DNA from 4 places in the Clostridium neuense genome. Region 2 is predicted to be linked to each of the others. Evidence: riboswitches for the same ligand, from Rfam matches in the RefSeq annotation. Region 2 holds a riboswitch; each other region holds the start of a gene.
The links. Region 2 has a riboswitch for thiamine pyrophosphate ahead of thiD (bifunctional hydroxymethylpyrimidine kinase/phosphomethylpyrimidine kinase). Riboswitches for the same ligand answer to the same signal wherever they lie in the genome.
Positions count from the first base shown of each region.

Region 1 (8,120 bases), on a different contig from region 2:
TTAAACAATAATTTGGTTTTGTCAAAAGATAAAGACGGAAGAGAAATTATCGTGAAGGGTTGTGGAATTGCATTTCAAAAAAAGCGAGGAGAAAGCATTGATGAATCTATAATTGAAAAGGTATTCGTCCCGGAGAATAAACAAAACAGTGAACAAATGCAGAAATTTTTAGCATCAATTTCAGAAGAGTATTTTGACTTTGTACAAAAATATGTAGACAAGGTTAAGAAGGAAATAAATATAAAGCTTAGTGATAGTATTTATTTATCTTTGAGTGACCATTTATCCGGTGCGATTGAGCGTTTTAAAAAGGGAATAGTGCTGCACAATTTTCTTTTACTGGATATAAAGCAGCTTTATAAAACAGAGTATGATATTGGGCTAAACATGGTAGAGGAGTTAAATAAAAAATTTGATACAAAGCTTCTTACAGATGAAGCAGGTTTTATTGCCTTACACTTTGTTAATGCTCAAGATCAAAATGTGTCCGCAGATAGTTATCAAATGACAGTGTTGATTAATGAAATTATAAATATAATAAAGCAATATTATGGTGATATAAAGTTTGAGGAGGATAATATTTATTATCAACGCTTTTTAACTCATCTTAAATACTTTGCAAAACGTTTTTTGAATAAGGAACAAAACTATGATCAAAATATGGAGCTGTTTAATATTGTAAAAGAACAGTATGCTAATGCATATGGCTGCGTAAAGTTAATTTACTTAATGATGCAGGAAAAATATCAATATGAATTGACTGTTGAGGAAATGCTCTATCTAATTATTCATATTCAGAAAATAACAGAAAACAAGTAAGCATTGGATTGTTACTGAAATGCTGGCAGTGTAAGCGGTATCATTCAGGCAAGACCTTTATATAATCATTTATTATACGAGGAGGAAATGCTATGAAAAAAGATTATGGAAAAATAGCAGAGAGATTAATTGAACTGCTAGGAGGAAAGGACAACATTAAAAGTGTGTTCCACTGCATGACAAGACTTAGGTTTTATGTAAAAAACAAGTCTCTTGTAAATGAGAAAGAAATTGAAAAAATTCCAGAGGTTCCAGGAGTTAATTGGTATGAAAATCAATTTCAAGTAATTGTGGGCAACGAGGTGGATGCTATTTTTAAGGCATTGGAGAGTAAAGGAATTAAGACAGGAGAGGAAAAAGAAAATAGCAAAAGCTCAAATGGAGTTTTTTCTAAAATTGTTGATACCATTACAGGCTGTATGACACCTATGATCCCTGCATTAACTGCAGCAGGTATGATTAAAGTTATTTTGACATTAACTAACTATTTTCACATACTGACGGATAAGAGCAGTACTTATCAAGTTTTAAATTTCATTGGTGATGTTGCGTTTTATTTTATGCCGTTTCTAATTGCAGCAAATGCAGCAAAGGTATTTAAAGTAAATCAGGCACTTTCTTTGATTATTGCTGGAGTATTATTACACCCTAATTTTGTAAAGCTAGTTGAAGGTAAAGGGCTAATTACATTTATTGGACTCCCAGTATCAAAGGTAAGTTATTCTTATTCTGTTATTCCAATTATTTTGATGGTTTGGATTATGTCATATATTGAAAAGCTAGTAGATAGAATTACTCCTAAAATGACAAAGATTATTTTAAATCCAACGTTAGTTATTTTAATTTGTGCACCTTTAGCATTGATTTTAGTTGGACCTGCAGGAGATATAGCTGGAAATGGATTAGCAGTAGCCATTAATTTTCTGTCTCAAAAGCTTGGATTTGTAGTTTTAGCTTTACTTGCAGCTGCCTTCCCGTTTATAGTTATGACAGGTATGCATCATGCTTTAACTCCTATTGGCTTGTCTGCTATTGCAACAGGAGGCTCAGATACACTAATATTTGTTTCACAGATTTGTGCTAATATTGCACAGTCAGGAGCTACTTTTGCGGTAGCTGTTAAAACAAAAAATAAGAACATGAAACAGTTATCCGCTGCTTCTGGTATTTCTGCCCTTATGGGTATAACAGAACCTGCTCTTTATGGTGTCACTATGAAGTTAAAACGTCCAATTTTTGCAGCCGCTATAGCCGCAGGAATTGGAGGAGTTGTTGGAGGTATTTTGCAGGTATCACTTTACATACCACAGAATAGTATTATGTCTATTCCATGTTTTATTGGTAAAAAGGGTATGGGCAATCTTGTATATGGAATTATTATGATAGCAGTTACTTTTGTTTCTTCATTTATAATAACTTACGTAATAGGTTTTGAAGATATAAAAGAACAGGAAGCTGAAGAGTTAGAAGAATCAAAGCTTGAAGCTCAAAAGGAAGTAAAGCCTTTAGTTGAGAAAATTGAAGTTTTTGCGCCAATAAAAGGTGAGGTTGTTGCATTAGAAAATGTTCCAGACAAGGTTTTTGCAGATAAATCATTGGGAGCAGGTATAGCTGTTATTCCAGATGAAGGAAAGGTTTATTCGCCTGTAGATGGAAAAGTAACTATGATAATGGATTCAAAACATGGCATTGCAATTGAAGCTGAGGAAGGCTTGCAGCTTTTAATTCATATTGGCTTGGAAACTGTAAAATTGAACGGCAAGTATTTTAAAGCACATGTTCAAAATGGAGACTTAGTTAAAAAAGGTGATTTGCTCATAGAGTTTGATAAAGAAAAAATAGAGGCTGAAGGCTATAACTTGATTACACCAATTTTAGTAGTTAATGCTAATGATTATATAAAATCAGTTCCAATGGTTAAGGAAAGAGAAAAGGTGCAGGTAAACGACAAGCTTTTAACTATAGTTTAGGAGGGGTTAATTTGAAAGAAAATACAATGCCCAAAGGTTTTTTATGGGGAGGAGCAACTGCTGCAAATCAATACGAAGGCGGATATAATGAGGGTGGAAGAGGTTTATCCATTGCAGATATTCTAACTGGCGGCAGTTTAAATAAAAAAAGGCGGCTAACACCGCCTAAACCTTTAGAGGATGAATTTTACCCTAATCACGAGGCAACGGATTTTTATCACCATTGGAAGGAAGATATTGCTATGTTTTCAGAGATGGGGTTTAAAGTATATAGAATGTCCATTTCTTGGTCAAGAATTTTTCCAAAGGGTGATGAACTTGTGCCCAATGAAGAAGGCTTAAAGTTCTATGATAATGTAATTGATGAGTTACTGGATAAAGGTATTGAACCATTAATAACTATTTCTCATTACGAAAATCCACTGCACCTTTCTCTTGAATATGGTGGCTGGAAAAATAGAAAACTTATAGATTTTTACTTGAGGTTTGCAGAGGTTCTTTTTAAAAGATATAAAGGGAAAGTAAAATACTGGCTTACTTTTAATGAAATTAATATGCTAACAGAGCCATTTGGTGCGGTTTTTTGTGCTGGTATGCTGGAGGAAAAGGATAATACTGAATTAAATAGATATCAGGCAATGCATCATCAGCTAGTTGCCAGTGCACTTGCCGTAAAAATGGCTCATGAAATTGATGCAAATAATAAGGTGGGGTGCATGCTGGCGTATCATAATATGTATCCATATACCTGTCACCCAGAGGATATTTTATTTGCACAGAAGTATGCTCAGCTCCACAACTTCATAGCAGGAGATGTGCATGTTAGAGGAAAATATCCGGGCTTTGCAAAAAGATATTATGAGGAAAACAACATTAAATTAGCAGTCGGCAGAGAAGATTATGAAATTTTGCAGCAGGGTACAGTGGATTTTATAAGCATAAGCTATTATTCAAGTGCTTGCGTTAGTATTGTCAAAGCAGGAGAAAAAACTGACGGAAATGGCACAGCAAATATTAAAAATCCAAATTTAGAAGCTTCGGACTGGGGCTGGCAGATAGATGCTGTTGGCTTAAGATATGTATTAAATCAAATTTATGATCGATATGAACTCCCGATAATGATTGTGGAAAACGGGCTAGGCGCTGTAGATGTATTATCAGAAGATGGTGCAGTTCATGATGCTTATAGAATTGATTATATGAGAAAGCATATTGAACAAATGAAGGAAGCTATTTCTGATGGTGTTAAGCTTATTGGTTATACCTGCTGGGGATGTACAGATATTGTAAGTGCTTCTACAGGTGAAGTTAAGAAGAGGTATGGCCTTATATATGTTAATAAGCATGATGATGGCAGCGGAGATTTATCGAGAATGCCTAAGGACTCATTTTATTGGTATAAGAGGGTTATAGAGTCTAATGGAGCTAAGCTATAATAATAATTAATGATTTTACTTTAAAATGGAAATAAAATGGAGTATAATAGTCATGAATTAATAAAGTGCTAGGGGTGCCTTTGGGCTGAGATGTAAAGCTGTGCTTTAAACCCTTATACCTGATCTGGATAATACCAGCGTAGGGAAGCAATTATTTTGTTTATATAACAATTGTTTTCAGAAGGTCTTCCTAAGCACGAATTTTAGGAGGTTTTTTTTATGTCTTTTTCAAAAAATATTGGAGAAATATTAAAACACCCAACATCACTTGCAGCTCTTCTTGCTTTAATTATACTCGTTGTAGTGGCTATAAAGGTTAAAAAGGTAAAGCTTAATACTCACATGATAGCCCAAATAGGTATAGCTTTAGCTCTTGCAACTGTACTTAAAATATTCAAAATATATCATCTTCCACAGGGGGGAAGCGTAACTATAGGAAGTATGATACCAATTCTTTTAATGGCAATCTTCTATGGACCAGAAGTTGGTTTTTTAACAGGTTTTTTATATGGAATTATTACTCTTATAATGGACCCTTATATCCTTCAACCTGTACAAGTATTGTTTGACTATCCACTTCCATTTATGGCACTTGGACTTGCAGGATACTTTAGAGATAAAAAAATTGTTGCAACTGTAATTGCTGTTTTCGGACGTTTTGTATTTCACTTTATTTCCGGAGTTATATTCTTTGGAAGCTATGCGCCTAAAGGACAATCGCCAGCTCTATATTCACTTATATCAAATGGCGTATTTTTAGCAGTTGAAGGTGCAATATGCGTTGTAATTATGGCAGTGCTTCCAGTAAAACAATTGTATTCTATAGCCGTAAAAAATCACACTGCATAGCTGCAAAAATGTAAGGAAAAATTTTATTAAATTACTGTGAAAACGGAGTAACAATGCTGTAGATTTATAGAATTTTTTTTTATGTAATAAAGCATTGTTACTCCGTTTTATTTTTAATAAATTGTATTTATTATCTTCATAGAATTGTAACAATAATCTGATAATATATAAATATAGTAAAACAAATAATTAAATAAAAATAAGATTAACATAGTTGAATAGTCCCCCTGTTCAACTATTTTTTTTGTGCTTAAAAAACTTTACACAAGAAAATGGTAGGTATATAATAAATTCATACCAATGAATTTTTGATTTGATTAAAGGAGGAAAGAAGATGAAATTTCCAAAGGATTTCTTATTTGGAGCTGCCTCTGCATCCTATCAAGTAGAAGGTGCCTGGAATGAAGATGGGAAAGGCATTAGTAACTGGGATATATTCTCGAAGATACCAGGAAAGACTTTTGAAGGGACAAATGGAGATGTTGCTGTAGATCATTATCACAGGTATAAAGAAGATGTTAAATTAATGGCAGAAATGGGATTAGAATCTTATAGGTTTTCTATTTCTTGGCCAAGAATAATACCAGATGGTGATGGCAAGGTTAATGAAAAAGGAATTGAATTTTATAATAATTTAATTAATGAATGCTTAAAGTATGGAATAGTGCCTTTTGTTACACTATATCATTGGGATTTGCCGCAGACTTTAGAAGAAGCTGGAGGCTGGACTAATAAAAAAACTATAGATGCTTTTGCTAAATATGCTGAGGTATGTTTTAGGGCATTTGGAGATAGAGTTAAGCATTGGATAACCTTTAATGAAACTATAGTTTTTTGTGGTCATGGCTATTTAGCAGGGGCACATCCACCTGGCATTGTTAATGATGCTAAAAAGTATTTTCAAGCTACACACAATGTTTTTGTAGCACATGCTAAGGCTGTAAGCAAATATAAGAGTTTAAAGCAGTATGGTGAAATCGGAATAACTCATGTATTTAATCCTGCTTTTAGTGTTGATGATAAGGAAGAAAATATTTTTGCAGCAAAACATGCAAATTATTACGATACTTTTTGGTTTTATGATCCAATATTAAAGGGTGAGTATCCTGAATATGTACTTGATCAGTTGAAGGAACACGGATGGACTCCAGATTGGACCAATGAAGAGTTGGATTTACTTAAAGCTTCAGCTGATAAAAATGATTTTATTGGACTTAATTATTATCAACCTAAAAGAGTTATGAAAGTTGAGTCTACAGAAGGTTTTGAAGCCAATAGAGAAAATTCTACTGGTGCGCCAGGAAATCCTTCGTTTGATGGAGTTTATAAAACAGTGATGATGAAGGATAAAGTGTACACAAAGTGGGGATGGGAAATTTCTCCTGAGGGTTTCCTAGATGGACTTAGAATGCTTAAGGAAAGATATGGTGATGTTAAATTATATATCACTGAAAATGGCTTGGGTGATGAAGACCCAATAATAGAAGATGTTATAGCAGATGTACCAAGAATTAACTTTATAAAGGAACATTTAAAGGTTATAAAAAAGGCTATACAAGAAGGAATAAATCTCAAAGGATATTATGCTTGGTCTGTTATTGATTTATTAAGCTGGTTAAATGGATACAAAAAACAATATGGTTTTATATATGTTGACCATAAAAATAACCTAGAGAGAAAGAAAAAGTTATCTTTCTATTGGTATAAAAATATAATTGAAACAAGGGGAGAAGAATTATAAAAAAGTATAGTGCGGTAATTGAGGAACTTGAAAGAGAAATATTAAATGGAAAGTTTGATTCTAATAAAAAGCTTCCAACAGAAGAAGAACTTATGGAAAGGTTCGATGTTAGCAGAAATACTATAAGAAAAGCTGTAGAGATTTTGGTTAGCAAAGGATATATATATCAAGTTCATGGAAGTGGAATATTTTTAAGGGAATTTTCTAAAGCCGGATGCATTCCAATGTGGGATATGAGCGGGCTAACAAAGACGTTTTCTAAAGATAAGTTAACAAGCAAGCTTTTGGAATTTAGTTTGATTGAGGCAGACGAAGAATTAGCTGAAAAAATGAAATGTAAAACCCATACAAAATTATATCATGTTAGACGTGTAAGATATATGAACGAGGAACCATTTACTATAGAAGAATCGTTTTTTAATAAAGATATAATTTTATATTTGAATGAAGATATATGTAAAAATTCAATATACGAATATATAGTAAATGACCTTAAGCTAAAAATTAAGTTTGCCGATAAAGTAATAAGTTGTGAGAAATTAAATAAAGCTGAAGCCTTGCTTTTAAATTTAAATGAAGGAGATCCTTCACTTATTATAGAAAACACTGTATTTTTAAGCAATGGAATGATATTTGACTTTTCAAGAGAAAAATATAACTATACTAAGGCTAAACTTTTAAGCTTAGCTACACTTTAAAAAATATCTTTTTAGGTTGCACCTTATATAGGTGTTGGTTTTTGTATTTAAAGCAGAGTATAAAAAAGGGCGTCTAAACGGCGCCTTTTAATATGGAAATAAATATCTATCTTCATAAAAAATTTTCATTTGCTCTACTTCAGGACAGTTTTGAAATTCTTTAGGAATCTCATAAATATCTACGTTTTCAGGGAATAAAATTGATAATAATAATATTAAACCTATTAATAATAACATAGACATATTGAATCAGCCCCTTTCACTTATTAAAAATATCTTTTATAAGTAAAATTTATAATTAGCTTAGCTTTCATAATTAATTGGTACATTTATATTATACACAAATGAAGGAAGAAAGTCATTAATTTTAAAAAATAAATAAAAAAATGCAATAATGCCAATTGTTTTATTGAATCATATAAAAAGTAGTAAAAGTAAAATGGTGAAACTAAGGATAGTTTAAGTATTAGTATTTGCTATTGAAAAAGAGTTAATTGAGAAGCATTTTTACACTAAAATAAAAAAGGATTCATTAAAATACCAATAAAAAAGAAAGGCGTATGTATGCGCCTCTATCTAAAATATATATTCATATCTATCATCGTAA
Region 1 is NZ_JBJIAA010000018.1:16,756-24,875, reverse strand. Features, by position in the region: gene licT (BglG family transcription antiterminator LicT) at 1-819, shown strand, start outside; gene ACJDT4_RS19025 (beta-glucoside-specific PTS transporter subunit IIABC) at 912-2,789, shown strand; gene ACJDT4_RS19020 (glycoside hydrolase family 1 protein) at 2,816-4,225, shown strand; TPP riboswitch at 4,286-4,388, shown strand; gene thiT (energy-coupled thiamine transporter ThiT) at 4,445-5,074, shown strand; gene ACJDT4_RS19010 (GH1 family beta-glucosidase) at 5,409-6,815, shown strand; gene ACJDT4_RS19005 (GntR family transcriptional regulator) at 6,809-7,513, shown strand; gene ACJDT4_RS19000 (endoglucanase) at 7,601-7,756, opposite strand; gene ACJDT4_RS18995 (endoglucanase) at 8,090-8,120, opposite strand, start outside.
Region 1: linked by a shared signal. The riboswitch ahead of thiT (energy-coupled thiamine transporter ThiT) and the one ahead of thiD (bifunctional hydroxymethylpyrimidine kinase/phosphomethylpyrimidine kinase) in region 2 are both predicted to bind thiamine pyrophosphate.

Region 2 (8,120 bases):
TACTCTTTGCTTTTTTATAAGGATGAAATATATGCTTAGCGAAACAATAGATTTATGGAGGAAATGCAGATTTTAAGGTAACTATAAATATCATAACTTACTAAAAATAACTGTGGAGAACTTATAATTATGGTATTCACAGTTATTTTTTTATAAAGAAGATTAGGTACCTAATCTTTTTGTTGACTTTTAATTATATGGCTGATATACTAAAAACAAGTTAGGTACCTAACTTGTTTTAGGGAGAAGGAGAAAAAATTTATGGCAAGTATAGATTTAAATAACTTATACCATGCTCTACATAATTTGGTAAAACAAATGCATCGTGCCGCACATAAAGATTATTGCATGAAAGGTGTAATTTATCATGGTCAAGCAAAGTTACTTGCAGAGGTTTCTGGAAACGATGGTGCTAGTCAAAAAGAATTAGCAAAAAAATTGGATGTTAGACCATCGTCAATGACAGAAATGCTTAGTAAGCTTGAAAATAATGGTTTCATTTTTCGAAAACAGGATCAAAAGGATCAACGTGTGAGTCATATTCATTTAACTGATGAAGGTAAAAAAATTGTTGAACATATAGAGAAAACCAAAGACGAATTTGAAGAAAAATTTTTTAGTGCACTAACAGAAGAAGAGAAAGAGCAATTTTTTGTATTAATTAAAAAATTATGTTTAGGATTGGAAAATGACAATAATAATGATTATAAAAATTTTCATCATTGTAGAGAACATCATCATAGACATTTTCATCATACGCACAATTATGATTTTGATGGGAGAGATAAATTTTAACTATAATTAATTTAAATAGGGATGAGTATTATGAATTTATTAGACGAATTTAAAACTACGTTAAAAGAAAAAGGTTACAAGGTAACGCTTCAAAGAGAAAAAATACTGGATACTGTTATTAAAAATGAACATAGCCAACTGACATCAGAAGAAATTTACAATATTATTAAAAAGGATTATCCTAATATGGGTATAGCAACAATTTATAGAACTATGCATATATTTGAAGATGCAAATATAGTACGTAAATTTGATAATGATGAAAATGGAGTAAGATATGAATTAATAGACATGAACGATAAGTATCAGCATCCCCACTTTATATGTACAAAGTGTGGAGAAATATTTGCTGTAAAAGATTTTAATCTAAATTTAATAGAAAATGAGTTAAAGAAAAGTTATAAATTTGAAATAGTTAATTATGATGTTAAGGTTTATGGAATATGTCCTAAATGTTTAAAGATACAGTAGTGTTATCCAATAGAATTTAAATTTTAAGGTGGAATATAATTTAGAATAAAGCTTTACAATTATATATATTGTGTATATAATTAAGTCGTATTTTAAAATTTAATATATTGTATTGCGGGGGGACCATTTGGTTGAGAAGGTTAAAACCTGACCCTTTGAACTTGAAGTAGTTAAAACTACCGTAGGGAGCAAAGCGAATTTGTTTATTTTCTTTGAAATAAATGCTTACCTAAAAAGTAAGCATTTTTTATTTGCATAATTTCATTAAGAATGCATATAAGCTTAGGCATATTCAATTCTATTTCCAAGTTCATTTTCCTCCGAGATACAAGAATAAAAAAGGAGGAACTTATCTATGAAAAAGGTATTAACAATTGCTGGCTCAGATTCTAGTGGTGGTGCAGGCATTCAAGCAGATTTAAAGACATTTTCAGCACATGGAGTTTTTGGAATGAGTGTAATAGCAGCGGTTACAGCTCAAAATACTAAGGAAGTTATTGATGTTCAAAATATAAGTCCAGATATTATTGGAAAGCAAATTGATGCTATTTTTGACGATATTGAAGTTGATGCAGTAAAAATAGGCATGATATCCGAAATTGAAGGTATAAATGTAGTTTCAGAGAAGCTAAGAAAGTACAAACCACGCAATGTTGTTTTAGATCCTGTTATGGTATCAAAATCAGGATATTCTCTTATGAATCCAAATTCTGTTGAGACGCTTATAAAAGAACTTATACCAATCGTATCAGTGGTAACACCTAATATACCAGAAGCAGAAATAATAGCAAATATTAAGATTGAAACTATTTCTGATATGGAGAAGGCAGCGAAAATAATATATAATATGGGACCTAAAAATGTATTAATAAAAGGTGGGCACTTAACTGGTGATGCTACGGATGTTTTATATGATGGTAAAAATTTTGTTTATTTAAAGAATGAGAGAATTAATACAAAAAATACTCATGGTACAGGCTGCACACTTTCTTCTTCAATAGCATCAAATTTAGCATTGGGAATGAATATAAAGGAAGCTGTAGAAAATGCTAAAAAGTACATAACAACTGCTATAGAGCATTCACTTTCTATAGGACATGGCTCAGGGCCAACTAATCATTTTTATACATTATATAAAAAGGCTGGATTAAATTATGAGTAAAACGAAAGATAAATTGTATTTTTGGGACTTTGCACTTTTATGGTGTGGTGCGGCTATTTCTATAGCTGAAATTTTAACAGGTGGATCAATAGCTGCTTTAGGCTTTAAAAAGGGATTAATTGCAATAATACTCGGGCATCTTATTGGTACAGCAATATTTATATTTGCAGGTATAATCGGTACTCGTGAGAAAGTCCCTGCAATTACCTCTACAAGAATATCTTTTGGCTTGTATGGCACATATTTGTTTTCAATATTAAATGTGCTTCAGCTTCTTGGTTGGACAGCAGTTATGATAAATTCCTGTGCTCAGTCCTTAAATTTAATAAGTAAAACAATGTGGTCTATAAATAATATTCCACTTTGGAGTGTACTTACAGCAGTGCTTATTATACTGGTTATAGCTTTTGGAATGACTGGCTTTAAAAAAATTAATACTTTAGCAGTAGTGCTTTTGTTTGCACTTACACTTGTACTTGGCTGGGTTGTTTTTAGAAGTGGAAAACTTTTCTCGCAACCTTCTGGTGGAAGTATGTCTTTTGGAAGTGCACTTGAACTTGTAATTGCAATGCCTCTTTCATGGCTTCCTATGGTTGCAGACTATACAAGATTTGCAGAAAGCGAAAAAGAAGGTGCTTTTGGCAGCTTTTTAGGATATTTTATTGGAAGCTCTTGGATGTTTATTATAGGTCTTGGAGCAGCTATTGTTTCAAAAAATCCTGATCCTTCCACTATGATGCTTGCTGCAAATCTTGGAATATCAGCCTTTGGAATTGTTGTACTTTCAACAGTAACAACTACATTTATGGATGCATATTCAGCTGGAGTTACATTTTTAAATATAGTTCCAAAGTTTAATGAAAAAGCTGCAGCTATAGTTATAACAATAATAGGAACGGCAGCATCACTATTAGTTAATATGGACAATTATACGAACTTTCTTTACATAATAGGTTCAGTTTTTGCTCCATTGTTTGCAGTACTTTTAACAGATTATTTCATAATAAAAAAGCATACGAAAATAGAGGACAAACTTCTGTTAAATATTGGTGCTGTTATAGTATGGGCAATAGGAGTAGCTGTTTATTATTTGTTTATAAGATTAGATTTCATATTTGGTGCAACACTGCCAAGCATGCTAATAACAGGTTTATTATATTTTATTAGTTGGAGGTATATAAGTAAATGGAAGTTAATGAAAAATTCAAAGAACTTTTATGCAGCGTAAAGGAGAAGAAACCTCTTGTACATCATATAACTAACTATGTTACAGTAAATGACTGCGCAAACATAGTTTTAGCAGTTGGCGGTTCTCCAGTAATGGCAGATGATATAAACGAAGTTGAGGATATGGTGTCTATTGCCTCAAGCCTTGTAATTAACATTGGAACATTAAATAGTAGAACTATAGAAGCTATGGTAAAGGCGGGGAAAAGAGCAAATAAACTTGGGATTCCGGTGGTACTAGATCCTGTTGGAGTGGGGGCAACACCATATAGAAAGGAAACAGCCTTAAGACTCATAAAAGAAATTAAATTTGCTGTAATTAGAGGTAATTTAGCAGAAATAAAAATATTATGCGGTATGAATGCAGCTTCAAAGGGTGTTGATTCTGAAGAAACTCTTACAGATGATGCAAAAGAAGTTGCTAAGGTTTGTGCAAAAAATTTAAATACAGTTGTTGCAATTACCGGAGTGAATGATTATGTGTCTGATGGAAATAAAGTTATGGTTCTTAAAAATGGAACTAAAATGCTTACAACTGTTACTGGAACAGGCTGCATGACTACATCGCTTGTAGGTACATATTGTGGTGTTACGAAGGATTATTTATTAGCAGCTGCAGCAGGAATTTTAACTATGAGTATGTCAGGAGAAAAAGCATATGAAAAGCTTACAGAAGCCGAAGGTAGTGGGAATTTTAGAGTAAGACTTATAGATGAAGTTTTTAAGCTTAAAGGTGAAGATTTTATGAGGAGAGGTAGTATAAATGAAGTATGTTAATTATAGTTTGTATCTTGTAACTGAGAGAAGCTTACTTTGTGGTATTGAGTTAGAGCAGGCAGTAGAAGAGGCTATATTGGGAGGGACAACCCTTGTACAATTAAGAGAAAAAAACATTTCAACTATGGATTTTTATAAAATTGCGGTAGATATTAAAAAGGTTACAGATAAATACAATGTGCCACTTATAATCGATGATAGATTAGACATAGCATTAGCAGTTGATGCTGCTGGAATTCATGTAGGGCAAAGTGATATGCCTTGTGATATAGCAAGGAAGCTTGTCGGCAAAGATAAAATAGTTGGAGTTTCAGCTGGCAGTGTTGAGGAAGCCTTAAAAGCACAAAAAGATGGGGCAGATTATCTTGGAGTAGGAGCAGTTTTTCCAACGGGAACTAAAAAAGATGCTACAGATGTTAGTATTGAAACTTTAAAAGAAATAGTAGAAAAAGTTAATATTCCAGTTGTTGCAATTGGTGGTGTAAGTGCAGATAATGTAGATAAACTTGCAGATACAGGTATTGATGGGATTTCTGTTATTTCAGCCATACTTGGTAAAAAGGATGTTAGAAAAGCGGCGAAGGAACTAAAGGAAGCGGTTGAAAAGTTTGTTAGTTAGTAACTAAATTTTTACGAGTTAAAAATGTTGTGAACTAACTTAATCATTGCACAGTGCACAGCTCACAATTCACAGTGAAGGATGATTTATCTTCCTCTCGTCAGATAAATCTAAAATTATATAAAAAACTGGTATGATGCTTGGCTGGTAAAGCGAATATAATAATGCATTATCTTGAAATGGCGTCAGCAATAAGCTTTAGATTTTCTGTAGCAAAGTGGAAGAAAATCATCCTAAACTGTGAACTGTGCATTGTGAATTGTGAACTGATTTAGTTTGCATTCTTTATACTTTCACAATCTCTCACTTAGATTTATTAAAGATACTGCCACTTTCGAATGGTGCACCGTGGCCCGGATATACCATTTTTATATCCATAGCTTTTAATCTATCAATGCTTTTGCTGAGAATTGAGAAGTCTAAAGCATTTAATGCGGCAGTGGGCTTTTTTAAATTTGCATATGTGTCGCCAACAATTAGGCTGTTATCTTCGGTTAAGATGCCAATTGACCCATAGGTATGTCCAGGTAAATGAATAATTTTGCAGTGAAAACCGTACTTTAGTAAGCTATCACCCTCATCGATAATAATATCTGGTTTGAATTTTTCAAAATCATTGAGTGTCTTCTGAGAAATTTTTTTTAATTGCTTTTTCATCAACTGAAAAATAATTTTATAAATAATTGAATTGTAATTGCTATTCTCTAGCATTTCTTCTAATGATGGAGCTTCGACTAATTTTACATCGCCTGAATGCATTGCTATTCTTGCTTTATATTTATTCCTAAGAAAAGCGGCATTTGCAGAATGGTCATTGTCACCATGAGTTAATACTATAAGAATCAAATTGTCAGGATAACAACCGTTCATTTCAAGCTCTTTTTCAAGTTTTTCACGTCTATTTGTAAAAATTTTATCCATAAATAAATGTCCGCCAGTATCAAATAAAATGAATTTGTCATTTTCCTTAAGTAGATAACAATTTACACCTTCTAAATCAATTCTAATAATTTCTTGATTCATAATAACTCCTTTACAAATAAATTATTTTTACTTGTGATTTTTGTGGTATGCACCATGAGTTTCTTGATATACTTTTAAATATAATTTGTCAAATTGACGTCTATCAATATCAAAGTATTTTGTCCATGAATCCGCAAAGCAAATATACGCATAGTTTGGAAGAAAACTTGTAAAAAATTCTGCAATTCTTCTTTCTTGAACGTCATATGATTCGCCTAAATTATTTTCTGATTCTTTATTAATCATAGCTTCTATAACCTTAAAAATTATTGGTTGTTTTTTTGTCTTTTTTAAAGAATCTATAAAAATTACTCTTACTAAATCTGCATTTTTTTGCCCAAATTCATAGTAAACATCTTTCATACGATTTGGTAAATTTTTAGCTTTTTCTTTATGGGTTTCACTGCTAGTGCTATTTATGATGTTCATATACTCATCAACAAAGTTTTTAGTTAGAGCTTCTAAGATTGCATCTTTATTTTTAAAATGATAATAAATAAGAGATTTAGGAACGTCTGCAGCACTGGCAATTTCTTCAATACGAGAACCTTCGAAGCTTTTTTCTGCAAATATTTTAACTGCTGCTTGTAAAATTCTTTCACGTGCATTTGGTTTATTCATTAACTTTTATTACCTCTCCTTAATTTTAGTACTGAATGTTCAGTTTTAATTATTATAACATATATTGTATGTAAAATGTAGAAAGCTTTTTATCATCTAAGATATTTTCTTTTCAGATATTATGATTCAGATTTAAATGCTTTTAGTTTATGATGAAAATAAATATAAATATGAAGCTTATAAAGGCAGAATTAAGTTCTATTTTAAGTTATAATGTTTAAATATATAACTAATTTATGGGGGGAGGAAAGGTATGACAGATATTAGTATTATTATAGTTGTTATTGTATTAACCTTGGCAGCTGCTTTTATTTTGATTTATAGGAGGAAAAAAACTAAACTTTCAGTTTCTGCTTATATTACTACAGATGTAGTTGAGCAAAAGAGCTTTAGAAAAGGTACAATAGTAAGTGATTCAAATGGGACAATTTATGAAATACTTTTAAAGCTTAAAATTACAAATAATACAGATAGCTATCTAGAAATTTTATCAGTTTTTATTGAGTATGAATTTGAAGAGGATAGCACCTCGGAGTTTGAAATTATTCCTAATGAATTTCCTATTTCTATAGAGCAATTGGATAATTGTGAAATTAGTATACAAAAAGAGTGGCTCGATTATGAAAACGTAAATTCTTTAGGGGTAATTGATTCAGATGGAAATCGTTATAGTGTTTCCAAGCAGAACTTAGATAAGGTATGGTTAGAATCAAATAACTTGCCAAGCGCTAAAAATAAGTATGACAAAAAACAAGGACCAATGGATGTTACAACGGATTTTGTAGTTGTAGATAGATATAGGATTAAATCAACTTCATAAGTATGAAAAAATATAATTATATGATATACTATCTATGTATGCTCATTGTTGCATAGTATAAAAAGTGGGGTAATTAATTATGAAAAGCAAATTGAAGAAAATTTTTATGATGTTCATAATTGCATTATTTACGTTAAACTTTGCAGGTGGATGCCAGAATAATTCCTCTAATGTAAAAAAGCAGAGCAGTGAAAAGAAAAAAACTACAAAAGTACCTGGAGAAATAACTGTATGGATATGTAATAATGACCAAAATGTTATCAATGATCAGATTAGCTTATTTAAGAAAAAGTATCCTTACATAAATGCTAAAGTTATTGCTATGTCTTCAAAGGATATTGTAAGTCAATACATAGATAGTTGTACAAATAAAAAGAAGCTTCCTGATGTAATTGAGGTTACAGATGAAGGAGCAGCAACTCTTATCAATGGATTTTCGGATGAATTTTTAAATGTGGCCTCAGATTCGGATATAAAAAAAGGCGTTTTTCTAAATAATAGAGTGAATAATCTATCAAGAAAAAACAGTATATATGGATATCCTTGGTATGTAAAGCCTGTTTTTATGTTATATAGAGATGATATATTAAAATCATCAGGAATAA
Region 2 is NZ_JBJIAA010000006.1:226,569-234,688, reverse strand. Features, by position in the region: gene ACJDT4_RS09065 (MarR family winged helix-turn-helix transcriptional regulator) at 262-795, shown strand; gene ACJDT4_RS09060 (Fur family transcriptional regulator) at 826-1,266, shown strand; TPP riboswitch at 1,373-1,471, shown strand; gene thiD (bifunctional hydroxymethylpyrimidine kinase/phosphomethylpyrimidine kinase) at 1,622-2,428, shown strand; gene cytX (putative hydroxymethylpyrimidine transporter CytX) at 2,421-3,656, shown strand; gene thiM (hydroxyethylthiazole kinase) at 3,614-4,432, shown strand; gene thiE (thiamine phosphate synthase) at 4,419-5,051, shown strand; gene ACJDT4_RS09035 (MBL fold metallo-hydrolase) at 5,355-6,074, opposite strand; gene ACJDT4_RS09030 (TetR/AcrR family transcriptional regulator) at 6,102-6,695, opposite strand; gene ACJDT4_RS09025 (hypothetical protein) at 6,949-7,515, shown strand; gene ACJDT4_RS09020 (ABC transporter substrate-binding protein) at 7,595-8,120, shown strand, end outside.

Region 3 (8,120 bases), on a different contig from region 2:
TGTATAAGCTAGAGGAAAAAAATTATGAAATGGATATACTGCCATCTTTTCAAATATTTCCTTCAGATATTCGTGATAATGATGAAAATTTAGAAGTGGAAATGTATTTTCCAGTTAGTAAAACTAAAAAATATAAATAAGCGTTTTAGAATTGAATAATAAAAAAGAATCATAAATAAAGAGCCAATGGTTTTTCGCTGGCTCTTTTATCAGTGATTTTTATGAAAGAATCAAGTGAAAGTGGAGTGTTATCCAACTTTATTAGTATTAACTCCCATTAGGAATACTTTTGCAAGATCTGCCAACGCTTCTGTAGTTTCTTGAAAATTGTTTTTGACCCATAATGAAAAAATTGAACAAATAGTTGAAGCAATAAAGTCGGATACATATGCATCTAATTTAGAAGCTTCAATTTTTGCTGTAATTTTAGGTATATACGAAAAATTAAACATATTCATGGTAATCACTTTATTTAATAAAAAGAAAAGATTATTTTTTTCTAGTAATTTAAACAAGTCCTTGTATAATAGTGAAAAATCAAAAAAATCCTTAAGTATTTGGTACGCATCTAATTTAGCATCGAAATAATCTGATTCATATTTTTTAGCCATGTCATCAAGATATAATTCTAAAATATCTAATTTTGTCTCAAAATTACGGTAAAATGTTTGCCTTACGACTTTAGCTTCCTGACATATTTGTGTGATTGTTATATCACTATATGGGTAAACCTTCATCAATGCAAGCAGCGCATTAGTAATCATTTTTTGAGATTGAAGCGCTTGTAAGTTTTTACTTCTAGTATACATGTTACAAATCCTCCAATTTGTCTAATTTGTTTTAAAGATATTGATTTTATATTTTCAATCTATATAATAGCATATATAACTATGTGTTACAAATGTCACATGTAACACTTGATACACATAACAGATGCTACAATTTTGCTAGTAATTATTAGAACAGGAGGAATACAAGATGAAAAAAATCATAAAAAGTAGATGGATTATTTTAGTGGTTTGGATAATTGCAACTATACTGTTAACAATATTTCAGCCAAATATAAATGCAATACTTAGGCTTAGAGGGCAAACTGCTTTAAATAAGAATAGCCCATCTGTAATTTCGGATTCTATATTAAGTAAGTTAGATACATCTAAGGGTGACAGTGATATTATAGTCTTTTACAATAAGAATAAGATTTCTGATGCTGAAATGAATCAAATTAGATATGGAGTAAAAGGTATTTTAGATATTAGTTCTAAACTTGGAATAAGTCATATGATAGATCCATTCAGTATGCCAGAAGCAAAAAGTTCACTGCTCTCCAAAGATGGTACAACCTTAATGGTGACTTTTAAGCTTGATAAGGGAACGAGAGAAGTAGATGATATTGAGAAAGAATTAAATTCTAAATTGAAACAGGTGAAAGCTGAGTACTATTTTAGTGGACAAGATTTTATAAATAATGATTATTTGAAGGCATCTCAGTCAGGAGTAGAAAAGAGTGCAATATTGACGGTTGTATTTATTCTAGTAGTTTTGGTTATTATGTTTAAATCAATAATTACTCCTTTTGTTTCTTTAATTGCTGTAGCCTTTTCGTATCTTTGCTCTATGGGAATTGTTGCTCAATTAATAGATAAAGCTAATTTTCCCATAACTAATCTTACTCAAATGCTTCTTGTACTTATACTCTTTGGTATAGGAACTGATTATAATATTTTACTCTTTAACAGATTTAAAGAAGAATTATCAAAGGGGTACGATATTGATGATGCCATAGTCAATACCTATAAAACTGCAGGTAAAACTATTGCTTTCAGTATATTGACTGTATTTATTGCTTTCTTTAGCTTAATATTTGCAGAATCACCAATCTATAGATCTGGTGTTGCTGTAGTAATAGGTGTAACAGTACTGCTTTTAGAAATTTTAACTTTAACACCTTTTGCAATGAAGTTTTTGGGAAACAAACTTTTCTGGCCATCTAAGAAAATTAGCGGTCATGGAAAAAATAAGTTTTGGGGTAAAGTATCTTCAGTTACAGCAAAATACCCTATTATATCAGTTATAGTTATACTTTTGATAATAGCACCAACAATCATTTTTCATCAGCAAAAGTTAAATTTTAATACTGTTGGTGAATTAGGAGATTCACAGCCTTCTTCAAAAGCTTTTAATTTGGTTTCGAAGCATTTTGGAAAAGGGCAAGCAATGCCAGCTACTGTTGTAATTGAAAATAATAAAGAACTTGATAATAATGAAGCTCTTTCTGTTATTGACAACATAACAGAAAGAATTAAGAACATCGACGGAGTAAAACAGGTATCTTCTGTAACTCAGCCAAATGGTAAAGAAATTGAAAGTTTTTATACCAATACACAAATTAAATCAGTTACAGAAGGATTATCAAAAACTAATGGTGGAGTAGATAAAATATACGATGGATTGAAAACAGCTCAAGATAAGCTAGGGTCAGCGGATTTTTCTGGGGTTAGTGATATGGTTGATGGTACTACAAAGCTTCAAACAGGCGTCAGTGCTATGTCTGATGGATTGCAACAAATTCAGAATGGTATAGGAAATGGTTCAAATAATTCTCAAAGCATAGCTTATGGTATAAATACTATACAGGCTAACTTAGCAAAGATGAATAACGGGTTAGAAGAACTAGCTGGTAATTATAATAAGATGAAAAATGGTTATTCAAAAATGGGCAGCAGCTATCAAGAAATAGCGAAGGCACTTCTTGGTGTAAAGGATGCATTGTCTAAAATACAACCTTTGATAGATACTATGGGAAAGAGCTATCCTAATATTGGAACTGATAATAATTATATGATGCTAAAAGGCACTGTTGACAAGTTATTATCATCCTTAAGTCAAATTACTCCTGAAGGAATAAAAACATTAAATGATAATTACAGTGCTCTAACTAATGGTTTTGAAAAAGCTAATGCAGGACTATCTCAAATAAGCAGTGGTTTATCTCAAATGGATGATGGCTTAAAGACTTTAGAGAGTGGACTTGATAAAGCTTCTTCTGGAATAGGCACAATAGTTACTAATATGAATAAAGTAAGCACGGGTTTAGGAGATATGAAATCGGGGCAGCAAAAACTTGTAGATGGTATTAATGGATTTAGTACCTTTGGCAATAAGCTTGGTGATGTTAACAAAGGATTAGAGCAGATTTCAGGTGGACTAGGAAAAACCAATAACTTTTTAACTCAGCTTAATTCACATAAAACCTTCTTCATTCCTAGGGAAGCTCTTACTAATAAAGATTTTAAGAAATTAACAGACAATTTTATGTCAAAGAATAAAAAAATAACTAAAATAACTGTTGTTTTGAAGAATGATCCTTATTCATCAGAGTCTTTAAAAACTATAGATAAAATAAAAAATGCTGTTTCAGATGGACTTAAAGGCTCAGTTCTTTCAAAGGCTAAATCTGGAGTATCTGGATCGAGTGCTATGACAAATGATATGAACAATGTATTAGGCAGAGATCTTAATAGAGCAACGGTGGTAGTGCTCATAGGAGTATTTCTAGTTCTAGTTATTGTTACAAGATCCTTATGGGAACCTGCTGTTATAATTGCATCACTTATAGGATCATACTATGCTGCTATTTTTATAATAAATTTTATTTTTATAAACTTAGCAGGTTATGAGGGGATTTCTTCCTTTGTTCCATTTTTCGCTTTTATAATAGTAATAGCGTTAGGAGTTGACTACAGTATATTCCTAATGATGCGTTTTAAGGAATACACTGAAATATCTCATAAGGAGGCTATAGTTTTAGCTTCAGAGCATATAGGAAGCGTTGTAATGTCAGCAGCTATAATACTTGGAGGAACCTTTGCAACGCTTGCACCTTCAGGATTAATACTTTTAATTGAACTGGCTATAGCTGTAATTACAGGACTTATTGTACTTTGCTTTATAATGCTACCAGCATTTTTACCGGCAATGATTAGTCTTCCAAGTGCTTTAGAAAAGATATTTTCAAAAAATAAGGAAAAATCCAAACAGATATAAATAGATATGAATATGTTAAGAATTAGATAACAAAATATGAGGCATAACTTACTGAATAGGCAGCTGTACAATGTCAATATTGATACTAGGAGATTACAAGGAACAATAGTTCTTTACTTTGATGTACACGCATTGCTTTTAAGGTGAATTAATGATATACTAAAGTGAAATTTAATATGTTTGCAGGGGAACTAAAGATAAACTACCTTAAAACTTGAAATTGTTTATCTATATTATAGTTGAGAAGGATAAAACCTGACCCTTAGAACCTGTCAGTTAACACTGTCGTAGGGAGCAAAGCGTGAATTAGGATGATATTATGATGCTTTAATCTGTACGATTAGAGCATTTTTTTATGCGATAAAATTAAATTTTATAAAAAACTTAATATTGGTAACACGTAACTTTTATGGTAGTATAAAAATTTTTAAGTAAATCAGCTAATTGTTTATTTTAAAATTCGTAGAAGCAGCTAGATTTTCAAAGAACAATTAGAGATTTGCTAATAAAAATTGTATAGAAAGCATAAAAAGGGGTGCACCACCGCGGGTGTATTTACTTTTTATGCTTTTTTTTATAAATAGAAATGAGGAGGATTAAAACATGAAAAAAACAATTTTAAAAAAGGAGATATTTACAGCATTATTGGCTGGAATGGGATATGTACTAAATACTTTTGTATCCTTTCCAAGGATGGCTCCATTTCAGCATTTTATTAATGTCATAGCGGCAGTTTTTTTAGGACCAGTTTGGGGATTTATTTGTGCGCTGCTTATAGGCTCTATGAGAATGATATTAAATGGAAGCACCATTTTAGCAATTATAGGTGCAGTTATAGGTGCATTTTTATCAGGGTTATTGTATAAAAAGTTCCACAAATTAATTTGGGCAGTTATTGGTGAGGTAATTGGAACTGGAATTATAAGTGCAATTGTTTCTTATCCATTTATGAGAATGTTTTATGGTCTACCAAAGACTTCTATATTTACATATGTCCCATTTTTTGTTCCAGCATCTTTAGTAGGTGCAACAATGGGATATTTATTACTAAAAGCATTAGATAAAGCCAAAATGCTTGAGCAACTAAAATTTATGCTGCACAATTAAAATTGTACTTTGTACTCTAAGTGAAATTCTGGTTTTGCAGAATAAATTTGAAATTAGCCATTTCAAACTTTCATGTTGTATATCTATAAAGGAGGAAAATAAATGTTTGAAGCAATATTTGAAAATATGTTAAAGAGTAAACCTATCGTTCATTGTATAACCAATTTTGTTACCGTAAATGATTGTGCAAATATTATACTTGCTGGCGGAGGTTCACCAACAATGGCGCATCATAAGGATGAGGTACGAGAGATAACTGAAAATAGTCAAAGCCTTGTGCTTAATATGGGAAATGTACATGATGTAACTGCTATGATTTTAGCAGGAAAAAAGAGCAATGAAGTGAAACATCCAATAGTTATAGATCCAGTGGGAATGGGGGCTTCAAAGCTAAGAAATGAAGTATTTAAAGAGCTATCCCAAAACATGAATTTTTCTGTTATAAGAGGGAATATCTCCGAAATCAAAGCAGTAGCAAATGGAGAAGGCATTACAAAAGGAGTGGATGCAAGTGAAGCAGATAAAGTTACAGAACATAATCTTAAAGAGACAGTAAAGGCAGCAAAGAGATTGAGCATGGAATTTAAAAGTGTTATTGTTATTTCTGGGGCTATAGATATTGTAGCAGACAAAGACAAAGCGTATGTAATTCGAAACGGTAATCCTATTATGGCAAAGGTAACTGGGACAGGTTGTATGTCCACAGCATTAATAGGTGCCTTTTGTGGAGGAAATCCAGATAATACTTTAGAGGCAGCAGCAGCGGCAGTAACAGCAATGGGGGTGAGTGGAGAAATAGCCTTTAAAAAAATGAAAAAATTTGAAGGCGGGACCATGATGTTTCGTATGTTTTTAATTGATACCATAAGCAATATGACCCCAGAAATTATAAATGGAGAGATGAATGTTGAAGAAATGTAGATATGCTATTTTTGATATGGATGGTACACTCATAGATTCTATGTCTGCATGGGAGAAGTTAGGTGAAGATTATCTAAATCAAAATGGAATTAAGGTTCCCAAAAACTTAAATGAAATTATAAATGCAATGTCTATGACAGAATCTGCTAATTATTTTAAAAGAGAATTTGGAATTAAGGCTTCTGTAGAAAAAATTATTTCTGATATAAATAAATTAATTGAAGATAAGTATAGATACCAAATACAACTAAAGCCATATGTAAAGGAATATCTCTCAAGTTTAAAAAGCGATGGTGTTACCATGTGCATTGCTACAGCTACACCACTTGAACTTTCAGAGGCAGCACTTAAGCGTCTTAATGTGCTGCAATACTTTTCCTGCATTGTATGCTGTGATGAGGTTGGTGTTGGAAAAACTAAACCTGATGTTTACTATCTTGCTATAAAGAAGATGGGGGCTAAAGTAGAGGATACAATAGTTTATGAAGATGCGGATTATGCAATGAAGACAGCAAAAATGGCTGGTTTTTATACAATTGGGGTATATGATGAAGCGTCAGGTAAAACAAAAGAAGAAATGAAGCTTTTTTGCGATAGGTATATAGATTCCTTTGAAGATTTGTTACTATAAGATAAATAATAATACTGGTGAAAATATCACTAACAGTGAGATTAAGAATATTGATATAGAATATCATATAAGATATAATTTAAACCAAAGATTACCTTTATATTAAATTAGTATTAAAGTATAACAAGAGATAAGGTGAAAGGGGAAAGTATGATATTTAAGTGAAGATATCATATAAGAAAGTATAATGATTTTTTGTTACATAGGAATAATATTCTTAATTTTATTTGGAATTTCTTTTATAAGAGAAAAAAGGCGTTTTAAAAACGCAGTATATCTGTTATGTGCCATTTTAAATATGGGCTTTTACAGCGTAATTCTTATGATTGGAACGCAAAATACAATGCTAAATTTACTTGTTGTGGCTTTAGCACTGTGTGTTATGCCAATTGGTATTGTGGTTACTTCAATTTTGTTTATTGCTGCAGGAATTATCACAATTAAGCGAGAAGGATTTAGAATTCCTAATTTATTAGCACTTGCTTTTGGAATTGGAATTTGGACTCCACTTATTTTATTTTGTTTACTTGAAGTAAGTCATTTGATGTCCAAGTGGTTTATTGGTATCACCTATTTTAGCATGATTGTTGTATTATATATAGGTTTTACTTTTGTTGCCTTACTTATTTATTCATCTCTATATTGCATTTTGCCTAAGGGGAAAAATTACGATTATATTATAATTCATGGAGCAGGTCTTTTAGATGGTGAAAGGGTTTCTCCATTATTAGCTAAAAGAATTGATAAGGGAATTGAAGCTTTTAAAAGGTTCAATGGAAAAGCTAAGATAATTGTTTCTGGTGGCAAGGGTGCTGACGAGAAAATATCTGAAGCAGAGGCCATGAAAAGATACCTTTTGGAAAAGAATATTGATGAGAAAAATATAATTTGTGAAGATAAATCTACAACAACCCTTGAAAATCTAAAGTATTCAAAGAAGATAATGGATAATGAGAAGAAAAATTATAAATGCATATTTGTCACTAATAATTATCATGTTTTTAGAACTGGACTTTTTGCTAAAAAAATTAATTTGAAAGCAGAGGGCTTAGGGTGCAAAACAGCGTTATATTATTTGCCAAGTGCTTTTATTAGAGAGTATATAGCAATAATGTGGAGTATGAAATGGTACTCTATTGTTATTTTAGGAATTCCACTGCTTCTTATGATTTTATCTGGGTTATGATTTTTTTATAAGATTATAAAAATAAATTATTATATAAACTTTTATTCAAGAGGGAAATAGAAAACTATACATCGCCTTTAGGTATTGGTTGGATGATAACATCACATTATTCATTATGGACCAAGTGTATAGGGATATGAATATGATAAATGGGAAACACATCACTATGCATACTCTAAGTTGGTTGGTGTAGATCATACAGTTGAAACAGGTACAGGTTACAATGCT
Region 3 is NZ_JBJIAA010000001.1:254,292-262,411, reverse strand. Features, by position in the region: gene ACJDT4_RS01185 (MerR family transcriptional regulator) at 1-140, shown strand, start outside; gene ACJDT4_RS01180 (TetR/AcrR family transcriptional regulator) at 249-809, opposite strand; gene ACJDT4_RS01175 (MMPL family transporter) at 979-4,047, shown strand; TPP riboswitch at 4,222-4,358, shown strand; gene thiW (energy coupling factor transporter S component ThiW) at 4,651-5,154, shown strand; gene thiM (hydroxyethylthiazole kinase) at 5,257-6,075, shown strand; gene ACJDT4_RS01160 (HAD family hydrolase) at 6,062-6,706, shown strand; gene ACJDT4_RS01155 (YdcF family protein) at 6,894-7,892, shown strand; gene ACJDT4_RS01150 (hypothetical protein) at 8,073-8,120, shown strand, end outside.
Region 3: linked by a shared signal. The riboswitch ahead of thiW (energy coupling factor transporter S component ThiW) and the one ahead of thiD (bifunctional hydroxymethylpyrimidine kinase/phosphomethylpyrimidine kinase) in region 2 are both predicted to bind thiamine pyrophosphate.

Region 4 (8,120 bases), 150 kb from region 2:
TTGAAGAAACCAAAAAAACCTTAAAGTTAATCAAGAAAGAAAGCCCGGAAATGACGTTCTGTTTATCAACTAATGGGCTTATGCTTCCCTTTTATGCTGATGAATTAATAAGTTTAGGAGTCTCGCATGTCACAGTTACTATAAATGCAGTTGATAAAAAAATTGGAGCTAAGGTATATAGAGAAGTAAATTATTTGGGAAATAAATATGTAGGCGAAGAAGGTGCAGAAATACTCCTTAATAATCAAATAACAGGACTTAAATATTTGTGCTCTAAGGGCATAGTTTGTAAAGTTAATATTGTAATGCTTAAAGGAATAAATGATCAACATATTAATGAGGTAGTAAGAAAGGTTAAAGCCTGCGGGGCATACATGACTAACATAATGCAGATGATTCCTGTAAAGGGGAGCGTGTTTGAGAAGCTTCCCTTGGTTACGAAAATGGAGATAGATCAAAAAAGAAAAGAATGTGAGGCTTATATAAAACAAATGTATCATTGTAGACAATGTAGGGCAGATGCTATTGGAACTCTAGCTCAAGATTGTTCAATAGATTTTAGAGGCATTACTTGCAGGGGAGAATGTCAAAGTGCCTACATGAAAGTTAAAGAAAAAGAAATTGAAACAAGCAGTAAAGTTTATAAATTTGCCATATCTTCAAGATCAGGAATTAATGTAGATCAACATTTTGGTCATGCTGCTGAATTTTATATTTACACATATAACAATGGTAAGATTAGATTTCTAGAGAAAAGGAATGTTGAGAAGTACTGCACAGGTATATTAAATTGCTATGATCATGAAGATAAAATTTCAAAGACAATTAAAGCAGTTAATGATTGCGATGCTGTTTTAGCGCTTAGGGTGGGATTAGAACCAAGAAAAAAGTTAGAAAAAGCAGGAATAAGGATTATAGAAATGTATGAACCCATAAATAATGGTGTGAAATTAGCGGTGGAAAAAATTCAATTAGAAAGTAGGGAAGGTGTAATAAATGATTAAAAATTTATTTATAAAAAAAAGAGGAATATGCTTTATTTCTAGCTTGCTTATTATAGTTTTCTTTACAAGTGCATGTTCTAGTGTAAGTTCTAAAGAACTTAATAAAACTAAAAAAAGTTCCAAAGAAAAGATAACTGTTCTTGCAGCGGCAAGTCTTACAGAAGCCTTCACAGAATTAGGAAATGATCTTGAGAAGGAAAAAAATATCAAATCATCTTTTAATTTTGCAGGTAGTCAACAGTTAGTAACTTTAATTGAACAGGGAGCACCTGCTGATGTATTTGCATCTGCAGATACTAAAAATATGGATAAGGTAGTAAGTGATAATAAGGTGGAAGGTAGTACCATATTTACAAAAAATCAATTAGTAATTGGTAAATACAAAAACAGTAAAATACAAGTTAGCTCATTAAAAGACTTAGCAAAGGATGGAGTGAAAATTGTAGTTGGAGATAAATCGGTACCCTGTGGTGCGTACTTTTATAAAGCAATCAGTAAGGCTGTTAGTGACAAGGTTATAGATGAAAATACCTACAATAAAATATTAAAAAATATTAAAAGCAGCGAATTAAATGTTAAAGACATTGTAAGTAAGGTTTCCATGGGAGAGGCTGATGTAGGAATAGTATATAAAACTGATATAAATACAAAAAATCAGGATAAAATTCAGGTTATAGCAGATGATGAATTTTCTAAGCTAAAGGTAGAATATCCTATAGCAGTCATAAGTTCATCTAAACATAAAAAAGCAGCTAAGAGCTTTATTAATTATCTTACTTCTAGTAAAGGAAAAAAACTGTTGGAGAAGTATGGATTCACGATAAAATAAGTTTTATTGGTAGGTGGTTTGGTATGGTTGAAGATGGTATAAAGTTAAGAAGAAAGTATACAAATGTGTTTGCAAAAGAAACTAGAAATAATTTTGTTATGGAGAGAATATTATTTCCTACCATGTGCTGCATGGCCGTGATTTATATTTTTTTACTTGTGTTTCCAATTTTATCGTTGATGAAATATGCTGGGGTATACAATATATTAAAAAATGTATGTAACACGGAAAACGTTAATTGTATACTCTTAAGTTTGGTGACCTCTCTAGTTTCTCTTGTAATAACCTTTCTTTTTGGTACTGCCACAGCTTTTTATATTGCGAATATATCTAATAATAAGATGGCAAAGTTACTTGATATTATAGTTGAAATTCCAATTGTACTGCCGCCAGCAGTTGCAGGAATTGCGCTGCTATTAACTTTTGGAAGCAATGGTTTTATAGGAAGGTTTTTATCACAATATAATATAGATATAGTGTTTACTCCTATAGCAGTAGTAATTGCACAGGTTTTTGTATCATCTGCGTTTTATGTTAGAGTTTTAAGGGATTCCATAAAAAGAGTGCCTGATGAGATTTTTGAAGCAACTTATGTTTTTGGTGCAGGTAAAGTTGAGACAAACATAAGAGTTATAATCCCAATGCTTAAAAATTCTATAATATCTGGACTTATATTAGCCTGGGTTAGATCAATGGGAGAATTTGGAGCAACTCTTATGTTTGCAGGTAACATATTAAATAAAACAAGGACTATTCCACTTGAGATATATACGCTTATGCAAAGTGATATAAAGACAGCTACTGCCTTTGCAGCAATATTGTATATATTGTCATTTTCTATGCTTGTTATAGTAAGAATGAATGAAAAGGAGGATAAATAGTGGCTATTATAGTTAATGGTAAGAAAAAAATGATAATAGATAGATCTATACCCGAAATAGTAAGAAAATTAAGTAAATTCCAAAGGGAAGATATTTTTAAGTTTATGCAATTGCTTACTGCATTTGGCATTGATATTATTGAAATTGATATGAAATCAGTTAATCAAGTAAATATACTACCTAAAAATATTAGCTATGCATATAGAGTAGAAGATGAGAAGGATGTTACTTTTATTAAAGATTATAATTTTAGGTATCTTATCATAAAGAATGATTTAGCTAAAAACATGAAAAATGATTTAATAACAAATATAAATAATTCAAAGATTATACTAGAGATAAATATTGAAAAAATTAATGATGATTTTTGGAGCGAAAATTATGAGGTCTTAAATAATTTTAATATAGCATGTATTAGAATTAATAATGTTGAAAAATATAACTTTAATAGTTGGAGCAAGTTTATAAAAAAGATAAAAAATGAATTTTCTGTGCTGATAGATTTTTGTCCTAAAAACCGATATTTTGCTGCAACAGGAATAGCCATAGAGTGTTGCTTAGATGGGGCCGATTTTATTACAACTGCATTTTACGGAGAAAAATATGGATTTGCAGCTTCAGAAGAAGTTATGCTTGCACTTAAGGTAATAAGAAATGGAGAAGTAATTGGTGACTCCAAATTACTATGTGAGATTAAAAAGGTGTATGAAAAGCTTGTAGATCAAGAGATTTTTCCAATGAAACCTGTACTTGGAGCGGATATCTTTAAATATGAATCTGGTATACATGTTGATGGAATAGAGAAGAATGCAAAAACTTATGAGCCATATAATCCATATGAAATAGGTTCAAAAAGGCAAATGTTTATTGGAAAGCACTCTGGAAAGAAAGCAGTTATTACTAAATTAAAGGAATTAAACATTAAATCTATAAATATTGATGTTGATGACCTTTTAAAAGAAATACGAAGTAAAAGTGTTAAATTAAGAAGAAATATTTTGGATGATGAGTTGATTAAATTGTATGAAAGCTCCATTGGTAAACATATAGAATGGGGGGGAAAATATGAGCATTAAAGTTGTTGATACAACATTAAGAGATGGTGAACAAAAAGCTGGTATAGCACTTGGAATAAATGAAAAGGTACAAATTGCGAAAATTCTTGATGATATGGGTATTTTTCAAATTGAAGCTGGTATAGCAGCTATGGGTGGGGATGAAAAAGAAAGTATAAGAAAAATAGTGAAATTGGGGCTTAAAAGCAAAATATCTTCCTGGAATAGAATGAATATTGAGGATATTAATGAATCTATGGACTGCTCTGTAGATATAATTCATATATCGGTTCCGGTATCTGATATACAAATTGAGGATAAGCTGAAAAAAAATAAGAGTTGGATTCTTGAAAATGTTGAAAAATGTGTTCAATATGCAGTAAGTAAAGGATATGAGGTAACTGTAGGATTGGAAGACGCTTCAAGAGCAGATATAAATTTTTTAATAGAAGTTTGTAGATTGATTTACAGTATTGGTGTTAAAAGAGTTAGATATGCGGATACTGTTGGTATTTTGTATCCAAGAAGGGTATTTCATCAAATAAACAAAATAAGAGAAGCTGTACCAATAGAAATAGAAGTTCATGCTCATAATGATTTTGGTATGGCAATAATAAATTCAATAGGAGCGTTAAAAGCTGGGGCTAAATATGTTGATTGTACTATTACTGGAATAGGTGAAAGAGCTGGTAATTGTGACTTTTTAGAGTTTGCAAAAACTATTTATGAGCTACTTGGTGAAAAAGTATATTTAAATGAGTTTAGTGATTTAAAGAATAAGGAAAATGTTATAAAGGGGATAATTGGATAAATAAATCTGATTAAGATTGTAATTTAAATAGTATATTTTTTATTTACAAATAGCAAAATTAATGTTAGCATATAGATAGTATTTATTTTTTAGTGCTGGGGGTGCCCTTTGTGGCTGAGAGAAGTTTTTAAAACTTTAACCCTTTGAACCTGATGCGGATAACACCGACGAAGGAAAGCTTAATTCACATGTAGAATGCATGAGCGCTATTTTAAAAGTAGCGCTCTTTATTTTTGCGTAAAATTAGAAGGGGTGCAATATGTTTGTTGATGCACATAATCACTTGGATTTTTTTAAGGATAAGGAAAAGTTAGAAAAAGCTCTTGACATTATTAAAGTAGATAACATAGTTACACTTGGATGTTCTATGGATATTCAGAGCTATAATTTTACTAAAAAGCTTAGTAAGGATAATAGAAATATAATACCTTGCTTTGGAATTCATCCTTGGGAAGCTCACAATAATTATAAAAATTTAGATTTGTTTGATGAATATATAAAAGAATGCAAAATTATTGGAGAAATAGGACTGGACTACTTTTGGATTAAAGAAAAAGAAAAGTATCCGCATATGAAGAGTGTTTTTGAATACTTTTTAAAAAAGGCTAGAAACTATAATAAAATTACAAATATACATACTAAAGGTGCAGAAGAGGAAATTCTTAACTATATAAAAAAGTATGGACTTAAAACACCTATAATACATTGGTATAGCGGAGATTTAGAAACTTTAAAAAAATTAATAGATTATGGCTGCTATTTTACTGTAAGTGTTGATATAGGATATTCAAAGCTTACACAGGAAATAGTTAAGCTTCTTCCACCTAATAGAATTTTGACAGAAACCGATGGACCAACTTCTTTAGAATGGGTAAATGGAAAGTATGGCTATCCAGATGAAGTGAAGAATATAGTAAATAAAATTTCAATCATAAAAAAATATAATTATGATGAAATTAAAAATAAAATTTTTAAAAATTTAAAAACCATATTAATGAAAGAGGGAATAGTAATATGAAAACAGTTAATGTTAGTTTACAAGTACTTCCAACAGTGCCAGAGGAGAGAATATATCCAGTAGTTGATAAGGTTATAGAATATATAAAATCAACTGGAGTTAAGCACATAGTTGGACCAATGGAAACTACTATGGAAGGTGACTTAGATGAACTTATGGAAATTGTAAAGAAAGCACAAACAATATGTGTTGAAGCAGGAGCCTCAAGAGTTGCATCTGTTGTAAAAATAGATTACAAACCTGAAGGGGTAACGATGGAGGAAAAAGTTGGCAAATATCAAAAATAAACTATATCCTATAATTACTTTGGTAGCTGCCTTGCTGCTTTGGCAAGTTATTGTAGATGTAAAAAATGTGCCAGCATATATAATTCCTTCACCCACAAGCATAGTTAAAACGCTTATAAGTGATTTTAAAGTTATAATGGATAATACAAAGGTAACAATATATGAATCAATTGTAGGTTTTGGTATATCAATAATTTTATCCTTTGTGCTAGCCGTACTTATGGATAGTTTTAAAATTGTTAGAAAATCACTCTATCCAATTTTAGTGATTTCTCAAACAATACCAACCATAGCAATTGCACCGCTGTTTATAATATGGTTTGGTTTTGGACCAATGCCTAAAATTATAGTTGTAATAATAACCTGCTTTTTCCCAATAGTAATAAGTCTTATAGATGGCTTTGAAAAAGTTGATAGAGATTATATTAATTTGTTTAGAACAATGAAAGCATCAAGGCTTCAAACCTTTTATCATTTAAAACTTCCATATGCCATGGTTAACTTGTTTTCTGGGCTTAAAATAGCTGCAACCTATATGGTAATGGCATCTGTTATAGGAGAGTGGCTTGGAGGAGACAGCGGCATAGGCGTTTATATGGTTAGAGCAAAAAGTGCCTATGCGCTTGATAAAGTTTTTGCAGCAATTATAGTTATAGTTTTAATAAGCATAATAATAATATACATTATAGATTTTATAAGCAAAAGATTAATACATTGGAAATAAGCGAAACTTAACTTATTCATTATGAAAAGACCGAATCTTAAGCAGTTTTTCATAATACATAAGTTAAAAGTTTCATTGATTTCACTATAAGGGAGAGATTCAAATTGAAAAAGAATAAGATAATATCATTGGTAACAGCTTTAGTAATGAGCACAGTAATCTTTTCAGGTTGTAGTACTACTAGCAGCACAAAGGAAAGTGCAAATAAGGCACTGGATAAAACTACAGTGATACTTGATTGGACACCTAACACAAATCATACAGGAATGTATGTAGCATTGAAAAAAGGATATTATAAAGCGCAGGGCTTAGATGTAAAAATTCAGCAGCCAGGAGATACAGCTGTTACTACACTTATAGCTACTGGAAAGGGAGACTTTGGCGTAAGCTATCAGGAGGATGTAACTTATGCACTTACTGGTGATTCACCGCTTCCTGTTAAGTCAATTGCTACTTTAATGGAACACAACACTTCGGGGTTTGCAGCTCCTAAAAGTAAAAATATAAAAAGCATTAAAGATGTCGAAGGAAAAGTATATGGTGGTTGGGGATCACCATCGGAGCAGGCAGTAATAAAAGCAATTATGGAGAAAAATGGAGCAGACTTTAGTAAACTTAAAATTGTAAATGCAGGAAATGATGATTTTTTTGCAGCAACAAAGAAAAACATAGATTTTGAATGGATTTTTGAAGGCTGGACAGGAATTGAAGCAAAGCTTAAGGGCATTGATTTAGACTATGTTGCTGTTAAGGATTTAGATCCAGCACTTGATTACTATACACCAATACTTATAACTAACAATAATATCATAAAACAAAATCCTGAAAAGGTAAAAAAATTCTTAAAAGCTACTGAAGAAGGATATCAGTATGCAATAAAAAATCCAGAAGAAAGTGCAAAAATACTTCGCTCATATGCTCCAGAAATAGATGAAAAGTTGGCAGTGGAAAGCCAAAAGTATATGACAACTCACTACATTGCAGATGCTCCAAAATGGGGAGTAGAAAAGGCAGAAGTATGGGATAGATATGCAAAATTCCTAAAGGATAAAGGATTAATTAAAAAGGAGCTAAATTCGAAAGATGCATTCACAAACGAATTCTTGCCAAAATAATGAGGTTATAAGCCTTAAAAATGTAACAAAAAGTTTTGATGGTAACATTATACTTAAGGATATTTCTATTGATGTAAATAGAGGAGAATTTGTTTCAATACTTGGACCAAGTGGCTGTGGAAAAAGCACATTGTTTAATATAATAACAGGGTTAATTGATAAAGACAGTGGAAATATTTCGGTGCTTGGAGATATAGGGTATATGCAGCAAAAGGATTTGTTACTTCCCTGGAAAACTATTATGGAAAATGTGGTACTTCCGCTTGATATAAAAGGAGTAAACAAGAAATCTTCAAGGGAAAAGGCAGCTAAGTATATTGAATTAATGGGGCTTTCTGGATATGAGAATAAATACCCTTATGAGCTTTCTGGAGGTATGAAGCAAAGAGCCAGCTT
Region 4 is NZ_JBJIAA010000006.1:75,062-83,181, reverse strand. Features, by position in the region: gene nifB (nitrogenase cofactor biosynthesis protein NifB) at 1-1,004, shown strand, start outside; gene modA (molybdate ABC transporter substrate-binding protein) at 997-1,833, shown strand; gene ACJDT4_RS08310 (ABC transporter permease) at 1,857-2,714, shown strand; gene ACJDT4_RS08305 (homocitrate synthase/isopropylmalate synthase family protein) at 2,714-3,790, shown strand; gene ACJDT4_RS08300 (beta/alpha barrel domain-containing protein) at 3,780-4,580, shown strand; TPP riboswitch at 4,668-4,773, shown strand; gene ACJDT4_RS08295 (TatD family hydrolase) at 4,840-5,598, shown strand; gene ACJDT4_RS08290 (thiamine-binding protein) at 5,595-5,885, shown strand; gene ACJDT4_RS08285 (ABC transporter permease) at 5,866-6,609, shown strand; gene ACJDT4_RS08280 (ABC transporter substrate-binding protein) at 6,714-7,724, shown strand; gene ACJDT4_RS08275 (ABC transporter ATP-binding protein) at 7,693-8,120, shown strand, end outside.
Region 4: linked by a shared signal. The riboswitch ahead of ACJDT4_RS08295 (TatD family hydrolase) and the one ahead of thiD (bifunctional hydroxymethylpyrimidine kinase/phosphomethylpyrimidine kinase) in region 2 are both predicted to bind thiamine pyrophosphate.